4 regions of the Ruegeria sp. CE8 genome follow, and region 1 is predicted to be linked to each of the others. Evidence: riboswitches for the same ligand, from Rfam matches in the RefSeq annotation. Region 1 holds a riboswitch; each other region holds the start of a gene.

Region 1 (4,218 bases):
CAGAAGGGTGCGCATGTCCGAGGACATGCCTGAAAGCCCAAGAAGACCGGATTTACGATAAAGGGTTTCGGCGATTTCCTCGGCTGTCATCCCCTCCTGCTGCATCATGTACAGCACGACGCCCGGATCCAATTGTCCGCTGCGGGTTCCCATTGGCAAGCCATCCAGCGCCGAAAACCCCATGGTCGAGGCGACGGCACGCCCGCCTGAGACCGCACACATCGACGCACCATTCCCCAGATGAGCGATGACCACGCGGCCATCATAAAGCCCCGGCGCGATGTCCTTCAGCTTTTGCGAGACGTAGTCGTAGCTTAGCCCGTGGAACCCGTATCGTCGAACACCCTTGTCGTAAAAGTTCTGCGGCAGGGCAAAGGTATCGTTCACCCATGGGTGCGCACGGTGAAACGCGGTATCGAAGCATGCGACCTGAGTTGTGCCCGGAAACGCAGCACTGGCAGCCCGAATTCCGGCAAGGCTGTAGGGTTGATGCAGGGGTGCGAACGGGATGAATCCACTCAGGGTTTCAATGACGCCTTCATCCACCACAACGGGTTCCGAATAGACCGGCCCACCATGAACGACCCGGTGGCCAATGGCCCGGACGTGAATATCCGGCAGGTATTCACGGGTGAGTTCAAGGAACGCATTGATGGCCTCGTCATGCGTTTTCGTCCCCGAAAGTTGTCGGTCAACAGACCTCCCACCTGCGGACTGAGCCAAGAGCCGCGGCGCATCCCCCAGCCGTTCGATTTGACCGCGCCAGCGCATCCTGGGCCGACGATCCTCAGTCAGTTCATAAAGCGCGAATTTCAACGAGGACGACCCGGCGTTCAGTGCCAGAACATGTTCAGCCATGGATTTTGCCTTTATTCGCAATTGCATGCAGCGCCGCCACGGCGCAAGAGGCCAGCCGCGAGGCGTCATCATCCGCGCGGGAGGTCAGAATGATTGGTGCTGCGGCACCAACCACGATTCCCGCGGCTTCGGCATGAGAGATATAGGTAAGCTGCTTGGCCACCATATTCCCTGCCTCAATGTTCGGCGCCACCAAAATGTCCGCCGCCCCGGCAACAGGTGATGTGATACCCTTGGTGCGCGCAGCGTTCAGGTCCACCGCGTTGTCCATGGCCAATGGACCATCGACCAACCCGCCGGTGATCTGCCCGCGTTCTGCCATTTTGGACAACAGCGCAGCGTCGACCGAAGATGGCATATGCGGATTGATCGTCTCTACCGCCGACAACACGCCAACCTTGGGCACTTTGATGCCGATGGAATGGGCCAGATGAATGGCGTTTTGAACGATGTCGGCTTTGGTTTCGAGATCGGGTGAAATGTTTACGGCCGCATCGGTGACCATGATGGGCCGTGACATGCCCGGCACGTCCATAACAAACACATGCGACAAACGCCGCCCCGTCCTCAGGCCTTTCTCGCGACGCAAGACGGCCCGCAAAAGAACATCCGTATGCAGATGCCCCTTCATCAGCATCCGAGCCTTGCCCTCCACGACCAGATCGACGGCACGATGCGCGGCCATCTCGTGGCTGTCGACCTCGATGATTTCAGTTCCGGATAAATCAGCGCCAAGCTCGGTCGCAGCAGCAGCAATTTTGTCGGGATCGCCGACAAGTATCGGAGTGATTATGCTGTTTGATTTCGCCAACAAAGCGCCGCCCAGTGAGTTCGGCTCTTCCGGGGCGATGACGGCTGTTGGCATAGGGTCCATGGGGCGCGCCTTTTCCAGCAGAGCGTCAAAATGCCGGTGCCTTTGAACGATCAGCCCAGGAACTTCGACCGAGTCAAACTTCAAATGCCGGGCGGGTGGCGTGACTTGCACTGTACCGCTTAGAATCAACGCGTTGTCCCCGACCCGGCGCACTTCGGCGGCGCAGGTCAAATCGCCATCTTCGCGCTTTTCCGTGACCGAAACAAAGGCGGTCAGTTCTTCGCCCGCCAGAACCGGGGCATGGAATCTGAGGTTTGCCCGGCGTGTCTGCGTGCCCGCCCCTGGCAGGACGTTTCCCAGTACCGCCGCAACAAGGCCAGCGGGCCACAACGCGGGTGCAACAGCTTCGGGGCGCCCATCACCATCCCCATCATAAGCGGCCAGATGCAACGGATTATGGTCTCCGGACGCCGATGCAAACGCGTAAAGATCGTCAACGGTGCAAAGCCTTGTAACCTGGGCCTTATCGCCGACTTTCAATTGTGAAAACGTCCGGTTTTCTTGAATTTTCATCTCGTCAGGCTTTGATTTTTGCAAATGATCGTATTTGAAACCGACGCTCGGCACTTCAGTCCCACCCGACTCGAGCTTGCCGCCGATTCCCCTGTATTTCTGCGCTGCAGCGTAGCCAAAAGAACTTCTGACCACAATTGATTAAGCTTCTTAGCGGCAATCTGGCGGGTAGCGCCCTTTGTCGCCTGCCAGACCTCAGCCCCGCTGAGCCGTCTGACGCGCTAAAGCTGTCTTCCAATCGCCACAACAAGGGGTCTTCGGTTTTGAGCTTGACCAATAATGCGAACTCGGGCACTTCTCGTCGTCGATGGTTCCCGATGGTGCGCCCAAGGGATGAAAAGGGAATACGGTGAGGTTGCCGAACGGCGCCAATTCCGTGACTGCCCCCGCAACTGTAAGCGGTGAGCGACGCCAACAGACCACTGGCCCAAACGGGCTGGGAAGGACGGCCAAGCCACGACCCGCAAGTCAGGAGACCTGCCATCTGATGTTCAACCAACCCGGGGCGGGGCGTCCTGGAAGGAGGCTATATGGCACGTCTGACGCGTGTTTTCATGATCGGCACCTTCTGTCCGCGCTTGACAACAAGCGGAGCGGGCAATGCTGAGAAAACCTGATCATTTCATTCCGATTTGCGAGACGTGCATGGGCACGGGTGTCGTCGGCTCGATCCAAAGCGGGTTGCCGGACAGGCTTCCTCGCGCGTTGTCCGCCCGTACGACCTTGCGCAAAACGCGTTGGGTCAACGCTGACGGTCGCTTGCGCGCATTGTTCAGAAAGAGTCATTCGCACCCGCCTCAGATCAAGCAGGAGGAACGCGTATGACCCGCAGACCATTTCTTGAAACTCGCGAGTTGGAATACCAAGCCCTGAATGGCGAAGTCCTGCTGAAAGACGTCAAGTTTGATTTGGACGAAGGGGCGATACTGGCGATTGCCGGGCCGAATGGCGCGGGCAAGACAACGCTCCTCAACCTCTTGTGCGGGGCAGAAGAGATCGTTCAGGGGGACGTTTTGATCAAGGGGCGCAGCCTTCGGCAACTTTCGGCAATGGATCGTGCCCGTATGATCGCAGTTGTTAGTCAACAAGAGGCCCCCGATGGACGGTTGTTCCTGCGTGACTATGTGGCCCTGGGACAAATTCCGATCCGCGCGGACCGATCCGCAAGCGAGCACGCCGACGAACTGGACCGTATCCTGAACCTGACCAGTTTGTACGCTTTGGCCGACAAGCGTATGGCCGTCCTGTCCGGCGGCGAGCGCCAACGGGCCCATATCGCGCGGGCTTTGGCCCAGAAACCGTCACTGTTGTTTTTGGACGAACCAACCAACCACCTGGACCCGGACGCCAAGGGCCGCATGCTGTCCCTGGTGGCGGAACTGGGCATCACGGTAGTGATGATCGTCCACGACCTGGTCATGATCCCCGAGTTCGCCACCCATGTCGCACTGATGAAGTCCGCCCGGCTGACCGGCTTTGGGTTGGTGCACGAGGTGCTGACCCCCGAACGCGTCCGCGAAACCTTTGGCGTCGATTACCTGTGTTTTCAACACGAAGGCCGCGTGATCCCGGCGCTGGATATCCGAAGAACCACAATCTCAAAATGAGGAACAAAACCATGAAACAGGCACTCTGGCCCGCGGCGCTGATCACCGGCCTGGCAACAAGCGCGGCCGCACTTGAGACCACAGTCGATAATTGCGGCGAACCTTTGATTTTCGAAACCCAACCCGAGCGGCTGGTCGTCCACGACATGAACATGACCGACATGGCCTTTGCGCTGGGTCTGCAGGATAAGATCGTTGGGCTGACGGGCATCACCGGCTGGTACAAAACAAGCCCGGAATTCGACACTTTGCGCGGCGACATCCCCGAGCTGGCGCCGAAATACCCGACTGTGGAAAACCTTGTCGCGGTAGAACCCGACTTGTTTTTTGCGGGCTGGTACTATGGCATGAAGCCCGGCGGCGATG
Region 2 (4,218 bases), 100 kb from region 1:
TGCGCTAGCCTCTTCATCGGGGATGACGTCATCCAGATCGGGCAGATCAGCCTCAGTCTCAATGGGCGCACCGAAGCTTTCCTGATGGTAGTGCTCCAAGTCAAAACCAAGGCCCGTCAGCGCATCCCGCACGGCTTGCATGAAGGGTTCCGGACCGCAACAATAGACCTCGCGATCCAGATAGTCCGGGGCCATAAGTCCGAGCATCAGCTGATTGAATTGGCCCTGATAGCCTGTCCAGGGCCGGTAGGGATCGGCCTCTTCCACTACGAACTTCAAATCCAGGCCGTGCGTTCGGCTGGCCATCTGCTCAAGTCGCTGGCGAAAAATGATCTCGGATGGACGTTTGGCGCAGTTGATGAAAACGATGTCCAGATTGCGGCCTTCGTCCCACATGCAGGTTGTCATGGACATCATTGGGGTGATGCCAGAGCCTGCTGAAATGAAGAGGTATTTTCGCGCGCTACTCTCGCCGTTGGTGAACAAGCCTGCAGGACCCAGCGCCTTTACCCTCATGCCAGGTTGAAGGTTATCCAACATCCAGCGTGTGCCGATACTGTCAGGCTGCGCTTTCGCGGTGATCGTGATGGATCTGGGACGAGAGGGTGAGGAGGATATCGTATAGGTACGATGAACGACACCGCCAGGTTGACCCGGGGCAGGGATTTCCAACGTTAGAAACTGCCCGGGCTGGTAAGCGAACATCGCACCGGAGGGTGCTCGAAACGTAAAGCTGGCGGTATTTGGCATCTCTGGCACGACCGAGACGCATTCCAGTGTTTCACTGTCTTGCCAGATCAATGGTGTTGAGGGGCTAAGGTCTTTCATTGCCGTTACTCCGCAGCCATGGCGTCCGGTGCCAGTCGGGCAGCCAGAGTGTTGCAATACCAATCGACGAATTGCAGAACTCCGGATTCCTGCGAAGGCGAATAGGGGCCGGGCACATAGGCCGGGCTGTTGATGCCTTGCTGATTATCCTCGACCACCTGACGGTCTTCGTCATTGGTGGCGGTCCAGACTTCGGTCAGGCGTTTCAGGTCATAATCGACCCCTTCGACGGCGTCCTTGTGGATCAGCCATTTCGTGGTGACCTCAGTTTCCGTGGGACTGATCGGAGTGACCCGGAAAACGATAGAGTGGTCGGCCAAAAAGTGGTTCCATGTGGTCGGATAGTGGAACTTCAAGAGCGAACCAGCATCTGGGAACGGCGAACGACCCAACCAGCGGCGCACGGCCGATTTTCCATCCATCGTATAGCTTTGCGCGCCTTCTTTCAGCGGCATCCGCGCCAAGCGGTATTGCCCGTCACCATGCAGGTAGAACTGAGAGGGCATGCCTGCAGCTTCGCAGCGGTCAAAATGCGCTTGCATATGGGTTGGGGTTTCGCCGCCTTCTATTCCGGTCACGGCCGGATCATCAGGGAACGTTCGACATAGCGCCGGGTGGTTGCCACCACAGTGGTAACATTCGCGGTTGTTTTCCCAAACGAGCTTCCAATTACCTTTTTCAATGATGGAACTCTCAAAGGCAACTTTCGCATTGGCCAAGTCATGCGGTTCCAGATAGGGACGCGCAAGTTCTGCAAATGTATCGAAATCTGGCGCTTCATCGGCCAGACAGATGTAAACGAGGCCGGCCAGTTCGCGGCAGTGAACCGTCTTCAATCCGTGTTGCTTTGGGTCAAAGTCCGGCCCCATGTCGCGGGCCCATAGCAAGGATCCGTCAAGTTCATATGTCCACTGGTGGTAAGGGCAAACCAGCTTGGGCGCATGTCCCTTTGCGGCCTTGCAGATGACCGATCCGCGATGGCGGCAGGTGTTGTGAAAAGCCCGTATCTGGTTGTCCGCGCCACGCACTATGATGACGCGGTAAGCTCCGACATTATGGGTGACATAGCTGCCAGGCTTTTCCAGTTCGCAGGCGGGAATGGCAAACAGCCAATCACGGTAGTGAATGGATTCGAGGTCAGCCTGGAAAACCTCGGGATCGGTGTAAAACGCCTGTTCCAGCGCATAACCAGGGTTTCGACGTGCCAACAGGGTTTGAATAATGCTCACTTCTGGCTCTCCTGCCGCGCCCCGCGGCATTGCTTGGGCAGATGGCAAGGGAGAGCCGTCCGGAGCCGTGCGAGGATCACGTCCGAAACATGCGCCCCCACCGCCACCCGCGGTTTGACTTATCTGCGAGGCTGGTTTCCGGACTTGGAAGGGGCCTTCGCCCGGTATCGGCACCTTCCCGGGATCCTCGTCCCAGTGGTTGATTGCCGTACCTGACCTTCTTTACCGTTGCGGGGGCAGTGCCGGAATCTCACCGGCTTCCCAATTCTCCGCTGCCTGAGAATCAAACAGCGGCACCTCACAGGCACAGGATATTTCCGACCCGTTTTTGCGCTGAAATACTTGCGACAATTCCGCTTCCAAAACAGACATTTCGAAACTTGGTTTTCAGGCTTTCGATATGTCGCGATCGGACCACTTTTCGTCAGCGGCAGCTTTCGACAACCAATTCCGAAACAGTTGGACGGATGGTGTTGGAAGCTTGTCCTTGGCCGTGAAATAATAAGCCCATGGGCTGGTCAGATCGATTTTGAAGGGTTCGATCAACACTCCGCGTTCCACATAAGAACGGGTAAGAGATTTTGGCAAAACGACACAGCCCAGGGACCGCACCGCCAATTCCATTGCCAGATTGGAGGCGTTTGTTCGCTGGCCCTCGTTCAGGTTCAGGTCGGTCAGGTCGAAGTATTTGCCTACAAGTTCCCAATAGGCTGGCCGACCAAGAATATGGATCAGGCGGGCATGCCGTAGCTGTTCCGGATCGCGCAGCGGCTTTCCATTCACTGTAAAACCCGGCGCGCAGACGACCGTCAATTTTTCCTCCCACAGCCGTTTCATATCTGCGGTCGCTTCGTCGACATGATGGATCGTGATCGAGACATCGGAAACGCTGTTTTCGACGTCGGTCCAGACTGTCCCGTGCACAGTCAGATCAATATCGGGGTGAGCCGCGTTGAATTCGCGGATCACGTCTGGCAGCCAACTTTCCGCAAGGCTGAACGGGCAAGAAACGACCACTTTTCGCGTGTGCGGGCGTTGGCTGACGGATCGGGTTGCGACGTCGATTTCTTGCAGAGCGTGTCGCACAGACGGCAAATAGGCTTCTCCGACGTCTGTAAGTGACAGAGAGCGGGGGTGGCGTACAAACAACGGGCGTTGGATGAACTCCTCGAGCGAACGCACATGGTTGCTGACCGCGGATTGTGTGCAGTTCAGCTCTTCGGCGGCACTGGTGAAACTCAGGTGTCGCGCAGAAGCCTCGAATGACCGTAGGAACGTAAGGTGGGGCAGGTTCATCATTATCGGGTTTCTCCCAGCGGCTAATGACCTGCATAGGAAAGGCTGCGGTGAGGCATCTTGTCCAATCGCGACACCTCGCAGGTTTCAAATGCGACAGGTTGCGGCGGCTAAGCTGCAAAAATTCCCGACCCAATGCCCCGGGAATTTTTTCGCCCAGGCGTGAGAAATCCTCATGCTCTCTTTTCGACATGAATGCGTCGCTAAGTGGCAAAACAGGGCTTCTGCGGTTGGTACGTTTAGAAAGTGCAGAACCGCACAGCTGGGCGCATTTCAGCTACATCCAGAATCGGAAACGGGGGCAGACAAAACATGGCACGAGAAAGACGCGGAGGCGGACGGCGCGGTAAATCTGGCCGCAGCGCAGCGGGTGTCGATCAGTTGCCGTGGCAACAGATCCGCAATGAGTACCCGCCGTTCGAGTTGCTGAATCCTGACCAGATGGACCAGTTGCACGCGACTTCAATGCGGATCCTGTCCGAGGCGGGTATCCGCGTCATGGGCGACAACGTTATGGATATTTTCGAGCGCGCCGGAGCTATCGTTGACCGGGACACAAAGACAATCCGCATGGATGAGAGCATTGTTACGGAAGCTCTCAAAACAGTTCCTCGCGAATTCACTCTGACCTCGCGCAATCGCGCCAAGCAGATCACGCTGGGCGGCAATCATGTGAATTTTGGGCTGGTGGCGGGGCCTCCGAACGTTCACGACTGTATCAACGGGCGACGACAGGGTAACTACGAAGATTACTGTAATTTCATTCGGCTAGCCCATCATTTCAATGCGATACACCTGATCGGAAACCAGGTGATGGCACCCATCGAGATGCCTGCTAACAACCGCCACTTGGATACCTATAACG
Region 3 (4,218 bases), on a different contig from region 1:
AATTGATCGCCGCCAATGTCGACGTGCTGTTCATCGTCAGTTCCTGCAATGCTGATTTTAATCTGGCCCGGATGGAACGATATCTGGCTTTGGCTCATCAGGCCGGATGTTATCCGGTTGTTGTTTTGACCAAGGCAGATACCTGCGCCGATCCAAGTGACTTCGCCAAACCCGCAGAATCGCTGGCCCCGTTCTTGACTGTTCTGACCGTCAACGCGCTGGATGCCACCGAAATCGATCAGGTCCTGTCCTGGTGCCCCGCTGGACAGACCGCTGCACTCGTCGGATCATCCGGTGTCGGCAAGACGACGCTGGCGAACGCTATGACGGGTTCGACTGAGGCCACCGCCGGCATTCGCGAGGACGACGCGCGGGGCCGCCATACAACCACGTCCCGCGCGCTACATCCGATGCGAAACGGGGGATGGCTTGTGGACACGCCCGGAATGCGCGCTTTGCGCCTGCTGGATGCGCAGGATGGTGTGGATGAGGTGTTCTCGGACATTCTGGAACTTGCCGAGTCTTGCCGGTTTTCTGATTGTCAGCATCACGCCGAACCTGGTTGCGCCGTTCAGGCCGCAATCGCAGATGGCACGCTTGATGGAGAGCGCCTGGAGCGCTGGCGGAAATTGCGCCGCGAGGATCAGAGAAACTCGGAAACCGTGGCGCAATCACGCGCACGCGACAAAGCCTTTGGCAAAATGGTGCGCTCTGTGATGCACGAGAAGAAGTCGCGTAAAAGACTATAACTGCTGCTGTTTCAGGCAATCAATCGAGGCCAGACGGCCGCATTTCGGCGCGCAAACGCGCCGATGTGGCCAACCTCGGTCAAGCCGAACTCCTTCGGCGACAGCTGATGTCTGCGCGCCATAGGTCCGTATAGATCGGCAAGTCGCCAAACCGCGTTTGGAGGTACCACTTGATCATCGTCCATTGTAAATAGATCAACGGGTGTTTCCGACGCGGCCCATCTGGCGTCTGGCAGGCTTTGACCAATGTCCGGCACATAGTTCAGCGGATCGGTGCACCATTTACGCCATTGCCAGTAAACGCTTGCAGGCAAGTCTGAACCAAAACCCAGCGCCTTGCCCGGCAAGTATCCCAATGTCTTGACCAGCAATGGCGGATGACCATACCAGAACATCGTCGCCAGCGCGCGGTACGGCCACGGGTGATCAGATAACGTGACCAACCCGGAACAGACGCAGATCATTCGGTCGATCTGTTCGATATCCGGCTGTAGCGGCCCCAGCATTCCACCAACCGAATGGCCAATGCTCCACTGCTGCGCAGCCGGGAATCTGCGCCGCATTTCGGCCCGGGCCGCAGGCATGTCGATAAGGGCCCAATCGGCCATCGTAGCTTTCGAATCGCGCAGCCGCGCGGTCAGCGAATGACCGAAGTCACGATAGTCATAGGTCAAGCAGGCCATGCCCTGTTCCGCCGCCAGCCACTGCGCAAAATGTTGATAATAGTCGCGCGGCACCCCCGTGGCGCCGTGGATCACAACCGCCACGTCCGGCGTAGCAGCAGGCCTGTATAACCGCGCCGACAAGCTGGCCGAACCAGCTTCAACCTTGAAATCTTCGGTCAATACGGTCGGAGTGTTGTCCAACATAGCGCCCTCGCAAGCATCTGAACTGTTTGGTTCACCTGTTGCAATCGGCGCTTTTCGCAAATCAAAGTCAATAGATTTCCAAAGTGACCACGCGTCCGTTTCGAGCGGCAGCAAGAGCCTGCTTGACTCAAGCCACCGACAACCGCTAGCGATGACGTGATGGTTCTCGTCCTCATATTGGGGCGGGATGAAAAGGGAACACGGTGCGGTCCAGCCCGGCATTGCCGGAACGGACCAAGGCCGCGACTGCCCCCGCAACTGTAAGCGGTGAGCAATGCCGAAACACCACTGGCCGAAAGGCTGGGAAGGTCGGCAAAGCAACGACCCGCAAGTCAGGAGACCTGCCATCGAACGAAAAACCGAAACTCGGGCGGGGTGTCCGGGCAGGTCTTCAGTTTGCTGAGACACCTGTTCCACGTCCCCCGTCCATCGCGCGGAGGGCGCATTATGATCTGGAATACAACGACACACGAATTTTCTGCCACCCTGTGCCAAAGGACAGGCAAAACCTGCCCCGCACTGGCCCGAATGGCCCGCGCTATTGCCGAAGCGATGGCGACCGCAGGCCCGGTAACCTCCAGCGAATTCGAGATGGATGGCTCGAGCGAACTGACCCATTGCGGCGAGGGCTGCACGGCACGGTTTCGGGCCAGCCCAACCCGGATCAGGGTCTATTGTGGGGCAAACACGAATGACTCGGCCGACAAGCTGGATGACTACGCCGATATGATGTTTGGCTCTGATTTCGCCTCACTGCCCACCGGATTCTTGACCACTTTACCCTGCGCCATGCTTCAGGCATCGGCCCTTGCGCCGCGCCCCTCGCATCAGATCGTTCAGCAAGCCACGGCCTGATCTAGGCTCACCGATCTCACTGGACCGGCTTCATGGCCCAGGCCATCTGTTGGTCCGTTTCCACCGCACAAGGTCGGGCAGAGCGCAACCGGCTGAGTGCGTGATTCGGGACTTCGCCGCTTTCGACCATAAGTCTGAGGGCAACCATACCCGACCGCCCGCAGCCGCCCCGGCAGTGCACCAGAACACGTCCGCCATCCGACAAAACCTGTCGGGCAGATGCGCTGGCCTTGGGCCAAAGGGCTGCGATTTCCGGTGGCGGCGCTCCGAAATCTTCAACCGGCAGGTGCAGCCAGACCGCAGACCCGGATTGAATGTCCTGCCCAAAGGCACCTGCCCCGGCTTGCTGCATTTCGACCTTGGTCGTCATGGAAATCACCAGATTGGGGCTCCAATCGTGTATCGCGCTCAGATCGTCTGCATACCCACCGCCACTGCCAGGCAAAGGGGACAGCGCCAAAGTTCCCGAACCAACCCGCAGCGCGTGGATTGCAAAAACCGCCAAGACTTACGTTCCTTCTGCCAACGGCCACCCGACCCTAAAGGGGTTTATCGCGCCTACCGATACAGTCCAAACCGAAATTCCTCGCAGCCTCCTGTGGACGCGGGCGGCGCGGGTCTCTACGCTGCATTCTTGACACGAATCCGACAGAGCAGACATGACCGAAACGCCCAGCCCCGCCTATCAGGTTCTTGCGCGCAAGTACCGCCCCGAAACCTTTGCCGATCTGGTTGGACAGGACGCAATGGTGCGCACGCTGAAAAACGCGTTCGAGGCGGATCGGATTGCGCAAGCCTTCATCATGACCGGTATTCGCGGCACGGGTAAGACCACTACGGCCCGGATAATTGCCAAAGGCATGAATTGCATCGGCCCCGATGGCGACGGCAAACCAACGACCGAACCTTGCGGCCAGTGCGAGCATTGCGTGGCCATCATGGAAGGTCGCCATGTCGACGTCATGGAGATGGACGCCGCCAGCCGGACTGGCGTGAATGATATCCGCGAAATAATCGACAGCGTTCGATATCGCGCGGCGAGCGCACGCTACAAGATCTACATCATCGATGAGGTCCATATGCTCTCGACCAGTGCGTTTAACGCGCTGCTCAAGACGCTTGAGGAACCGCCCGAGCATGTGAAGTTCATTTTCGCGACGACCGAAATCCGAAAAGTCCCTGTGACGGTTCTGTCGCGCTGTCAACGGTTTGACCTGCGCCGGATCGAGCCTGAGGACATGATCGGTCTTTTGATCAAGATCGCTGCCGCCGAAGGCGCCCAGATCGCAGAGGACGCGCTGGCGCTGATCACCCGTGCGGCCGAAGGCTCGGCGCGCGACGCGACCTCGCTGCTGGATCAGGCGATCTCGCATGGGGCTGGAGAAACGAGCGCCGATCAGGTCCGCGCAATGCTTGGGCTTGCCGACCGCGGCCGGGTGCTGGACCTGATGGACATGATCCTGCGCGGCGATGCGGCAGCGGCATTGACAGAGTTGAGCGGTCAATATGCCGAAGGTGCCGATCCACTGGCTGTGCTGCGCGATCTGGCAGAAATCACCCATTGGGTATCCGTCGTCAAAATCACGCCCGATGCAGCCGAAGACCCGACCGTGTCGCCCGACGAACGGGCACGAGGGCAGCAAATGGCCGAGGCTCTGCCGATGCGCGTGTTGACGCGGATGTGGCAGATGCTGCTGAAAGCGCTCGAAGAGGTCTCTGCCGCGCCAAACGCGATGATGGCCGCA
Region 4 (4,218 bases), on a different contig from region 1:
CCCGGCATAAAGCCCAGCCGCCAGAGCCATTTGTGCCAAAGCAGCTTGCGCAGCAACTTCTCCGCCGGTGTCGCAAAGATGCGCCAGCCGCCTCAGGGTCGAGACAGGCAGCGTCGAATAGTCGTCAAGCCGTGGGTCTTCCCGCCCGTCGGCTGGCAGAACGGCGAGGGCGATGCCTTTGGCCTGAGCCAGCGAAAGAACCTGCTGCAGGCCGTAAGACCAGTAGGGTACGCCACCGATCAGACGGATCAGAATGCCTTTGGCCCCGTTAAGCGTCTGCTCGAGATAGGTGTCGACGGACAGCGGGTGCTTGAGTGCCGTCAGGTTGGCCAGCCGCATCGTGGGCATCTGCCCCTCGGGGCCGCCACCGCGGTGCCAGCCTGCTGCGAAAGCGCCGAGGTCGCTGTCCGAAAAGGACAGCACCACCAGATCCGCCGGGCTCTGGCCCAGATCGGTTGGGGTCTCGGTTTCTTCTAACCCGTGGCTTTCGCGGAAGACGACGTGCATGGCTTACTCGGCGGCCTCGGCTACACCCACGAGAATATCGCGGATTGCGGCCTCTTTGATGTCGTCATGCTCGGCGATCACGACCAGACGCGAGCGGCGCTCTTCGCCGGGTTCCCATGGGCGGTCGTATTGGTGACGTACACGGGCACCTACAGCCTGAACCAGCAGACGCATCGGTTTGCCCTGAACTGCGGCATAGCCTTTGACGCGCAGGATGTTCAGCTCGTTCGCAAGACGTTCGATATTGGCGACCAGCGCGGTCGGGTCGGTCTGTTCCGGCAACTCGACGATGATGCTTTCGAAATCGTCATGCTCGTGGTCGTGATGACCGTCGTGATGCGACGGACGGGCGTCCATGTCATCCTCGGCGGCGGCCTCAAGGCCTAGTACGACGCGGACGTCCACGGCACCTTCAGGCACTTCGACCACGGGTAATGGACGCGGAGCCTCGGCTGCGATGATCTCCTTGGCTTTGGCCACGCCTTCGGGGCCGGCCAGATCGGGCTTGGTCAGCAGGATGATGTCGGCGCAGGAGATCTGGTCCTCGAACACCTCGGACAGGGGCGTTTCGTGATCGATCGAGTCGTCGGCCAGGCGCTGGGCGTCCACGGCTTCGACATTTGGCGCAAAACGCCCAGCAGCTACAGCCTCGGCATCTGCCAGAGCAATCACGCCATCCACGGTGATTTTTGAGCGGATATCGGGCCAGTCAAAGGCTTTCAACAGCGGTTTTGGCAGCGCGAGGCCGGAGGTTTCGATCAGGATGTGATCGGGGCGCGGCTCCAGTGCCATCAGCGCCTCGATGGTGGGGATGAAGTCATCGGCCACGGTGCAGCAGATGCAGCCGTTAGCCAATTCCATGATGTTTTCCGCCGGGCAATCCGGAATGGCGCAGGATTTCAGGATATCGCCATCGACACCCACATCGCCGAATTCATTGACGACAACGGCCAGCCGCTTGCCCTGCGGGTTCTGCATCAGGTGCTTGACCAGCGTAGTCTTGCCCGAGCCCAGAAAGCCGGTGATCACAGTGACGGGGAGTTTTTCGAGATTGCTCATTTCAGGGCTCCAATCGGGGGAATACGGGCCGCACAATTTTTGCGGAAGTGTTCGGGGCGTTCACGCCATTTCACCAGGCCATCTTCCGTGGCGAGATACTTGGTTGCACCGTCAACAATGGTCTCGACATGATCGGTTTCGTTGAGGTGCTCATAGACAAAGGTCCAACGGTCCGGGCCTCCGCGCAGCACGATGGAGCAACCCTCATCGCAGTTTGACAGGCATTCAACGGCTTTCAGAGTGATGCCATCGGGCAAGTCGGCCTGTTCCAGCGCTTTGTGCAGCAATGCGCCGGGTCGTTGCGCGTCGTCTTCGACAGGCAGGCCACGGCGGCACGTGGTACAGACCAGCAGCTCGACCGGTGCGGTCGCGGTCATGTCTCTCATCCCCCCAAATCCTCTTCGTGGGGGACGGGGTTTCATGCGGGCCACGTGTTGCGACATGGACCCGACACCGGAACACCCCGTCCGGTTTCATCTACGGGCGCTGGCAGGTCTCCCGGCTTGCAGATGTCAGGGCTTCGGCCCTGTCGGATGTCCCGCCTTCCCGGCCTTTTGGGCCAGTGGCTTTGGGCACCCTCTCCGGTCACGGTCGCGGGGGCGGCTGTGCTTGGCGGTAGATCCGCTGCACATTCCCTTTTCATCCATCCGAAGATGGACACCAACGAAAGGGACATGCGGCACGGGCAGGGGGCTTGTCAAGCGCGAGCAGGATGCAGAAAACGCGCAGGTCGGAAAAGCGACAAGCCAGTGTCAGTCAGCGGCATCCGCAGCCAGGCGATCACGCAGCCAGGCACAAAACACACCCGCTGCGGCGGATGAGCGCGTGCGCCCGGGCGCGGTGATCAGATAGTGCGATTGCGCAAACGGAATCGCTGGGCCTGCAATTTCTATCGGCGCGCCCTGAGCAATGGAATTTTTAGCGAATCTTTCCACAATGGTCGCGCAGCCTGCACCGGCCATCACCAATTGCAATGCGGCGACGGATGTATCGACCGAATGAAGGGATGTTTGCTTGGGTGGCTCCATATCATGAGCGTGAAAGTAGCGTGCCCAGTTGTCCTCGTATCCGAGGATGTGAATCAGCGGCCCTTGCCGGAGGTCCAGCAAGCTTGGGTAAGCCTTTCCAACTCGGCAAACCGGCACCAGATTCTCATCGGTCAGCTTTTCGGAGATGACCCCCGGCCAATCGCCGTAGCCCATCCGAATTTCGACATCCACATCGTTTGGCGCGATGCTGTCATTCCAGATGTGCGATACCAGCCGAACGGGAATGTCCGGGTATTGCGCGTTGAACGCGGGCAGTTCAGCGGCAATCCAATAAGTTGCCGTGGAAATCGCGGCCCGAACTGTGAGTGTTTGTCGGGACGCAGGACCAAACAAACTGTTGGTGGACAGCGCGATGTCACCCAGGGCCCGCCGAACCGTCAAAGCATAGGATTGCCCCAGCTCGGTCAACTCGAGCCGTCGTGCATTTCTGGTGAACAGGTTTTGACCAAGTTCCGCCTCGAGAGATCGAATGTGCAGAGATACGGCTGTCTGGGTCAGCCCAAGTTCCCGTGCCGTGGTGGTGAAATTCAGGTGCCGAGCGGCGCATTCAAAGCTGCGCAGCCATGCAGGGTTTGGAAGCCGGTCCATTTATCACCAAAAATTTTTTGCCATAAAGCGGATTATTATTCGTTTTGCTTTTGAAATTGCAACGCCGATACTCGGTTAACAGCATCGCAGACGCACACTTTCGGGAGGGAAACATGAAAGTCGGCTTTATCGGATTGGGAAACGTTGGCGCAAAACTGTCGGGATCGCTGCTACGCAACGGCGTGGACCTCTCGGTCCATGATCTTAACCCGGATCTGGTGCAGAGCTTCGTGGCCAAAGGTGCCAAAGCAGCCGAAAGTCCGGCGCAACTGATGCGGGATTGTGATGCCGTCATCACCTGCCTTCCTTCCCCTGCAGCCTCTGACGCCGTGATGCGGGAAATGTTGCCCGAAGTTGGCCCCGGCAAGATCTGGATGGAGATGTCCACGACGGACGAGGCCGAGGTAAAACGACTGGGCGCGATGGTGATTGAACGCGGCGGTGCTGCTGTCGATTGCCCGGTTTCCGGTGGCTGTCACAGGGCCGCAACGGGTAATATTTCGATCTTTGCCGGCTGTGATCGCGCGACGTTTGACAAAATATTGCCATTCCTGACGACGATGGGGCGGCGCATCCTGCACACGGGCGAACTTGGGTCCGCGTCTGTTCTGAAAGTCCTGACGAACTATCTGGCAACCGCAAACCTGATCACTTGTGCCGAAGCACTGGTGACCGCCAAGGCAGCAGGCATGGACCTCAACACGACGTATGAGGCAATCAAAATCTCGTCGGGCACATCGTTCGTACACGAAACAGAAAGCCAGGTAATCCTGAACGGCTCGCGTGATATCTCGTTCACCATGGACCTCGTGAAAAAAGACATCGGCCTGTTCCAGGAAGTCGCGGACCGTGCGGGAGTGCCCCTTGAAATAAACCCGGTGATGATCCGGATCTTCGAAGACGGAATCGCCAGGTACGGGGACCGCGAACTTTCGCCCAATATCATCAAGCGGCTTGAGGAGGCGACGGGTCTGGACATCCGCGCCCCGGGCTTCCCGCCCGAAATGCTGGACGA

Evidence for each region. Region 1 has a riboswitch for cobalamin ahead of ACR0AA_RS13295 (hypothetical protein). Riboswitches for the same ligand answer to the same signal wherever they lie in the genome.
Region 2: another riboswitch for cobalamin. It lies ahead of ACR0AA_RS13750 (aromatic ring-hydroxylating oxygenase subunit alpha); the one in region 1 lies ahead of ACR0AA_RS13295 (hypothetical protein).
Region 3: another riboswitch for cobalamin. It lies ahead of ACR0AA_RS17520 (hypothetical protein); the one in region 1 lies ahead of ACR0AA_RS13295 (hypothetical protein).
Region 4: another riboswitch for cobalamin. It lies ahead of ACR0AA_RS00315 (DUF1636 family protein); the one in region 1 lies ahead of ACR0AA_RS13295 (hypothetical protein).

The regions. Positions count from the first base shown of each region.
Region 1 covers NZ_JBQFRP010000007.1:114,152-118,369, forward strand. Annotated here, with positions in the region: gene ACR0AA_RS13285 (acetate/propionate family kinase) at 1-858, opposite strand, end outside; gene ACR0AA_RS13290 (bifunctional enoyl-CoA hydratase/phosphate acetyltransferase) at 851-2,245, opposite strand; cobalamin riboswitch at 2,537-2,744, shown strand; gene ACR0AA_RS13295 (hypothetical protein) at 2,846-3,070, shown strand; gene ACR0AA_RS13300 (ABC transporter ATP-binding protein) at 3,067-3,852, shown strand; gene ACR0AA_RS13305 (ABC transporter substrate-binding protein) at 3,864-4,218, shown strand, end outside.
Region 2 covers NZ_JBQFRP010000007.1:218,471-222,688, reverse strand. Annotated here, with positions in the region: gene ACR0AA_RS13755 (FAD-binding oxidoreductase) at 1-828, opposite strand, end outside; gene ACR0AA_RS13750 (aromatic ring-hydroxylating oxygenase subunit alpha) at 834-2,057, opposite strand; cobalamin riboswitch at 2,170-2,373, opposite strand; gene ACR0AA_RS13745 (LysR substrate-binding domain-containing protein) at 2,445-3,356, opposite strand; gene ACR0AA_RS13740 (trimethylamine methyltransferase family protein) at 3,666-4,218, shown strand, end outside.
Region 3 covers NZ_JBQFRP010000011.1:148,635-152,852, reverse strand. Annotated here, with positions in the region: gene rsgA (ribosome small subunit-dependent GTPase A) at 1-749, shown strand, start outside; gene ACR0AA_RS17525 (alpha/beta hydrolase family protein) at 761-1,618, opposite strand; cobalamin riboswitch at 1,762-1,981, shown strand; gene ACR0AA_RS17520 (hypothetical protein) at 2,066-2,473, shown strand; gene ACR0AA_RS17515 (protein-tyrosine phosphatase family protein) at 2,490-2,978, opposite strand; gene ACR0AA_RS17510 (DNA polymerase III subunit gamma/tau) at 3,133-4,218, shown strand, end outside.
Region 4 covers NZ_JBQFRP010000001.1:64,240-68,457, forward strand. Annotated here, with positions in the region: gene cobN (cobaltochelatase subunit CobN) at 1-507, opposite strand, end outside; gene cobW (cobalamin biosynthesis protein CobW) at 511-1,566, opposite strand; gene ACR0AA_RS00315 (DUF1636 family protein) at 1,563-1,943, opposite strand; cobalamin riboswitch at 2,038-2,246, opposite strand; gene ACR0AA_RS00320 (LysR substrate-binding domain-containing protein) at 2,319-3,203, opposite strand; gene ACR0AA_RS00325 (NAD(P)-dependent oxidoreductase) at 3,317-4,218, shown strand, end outside.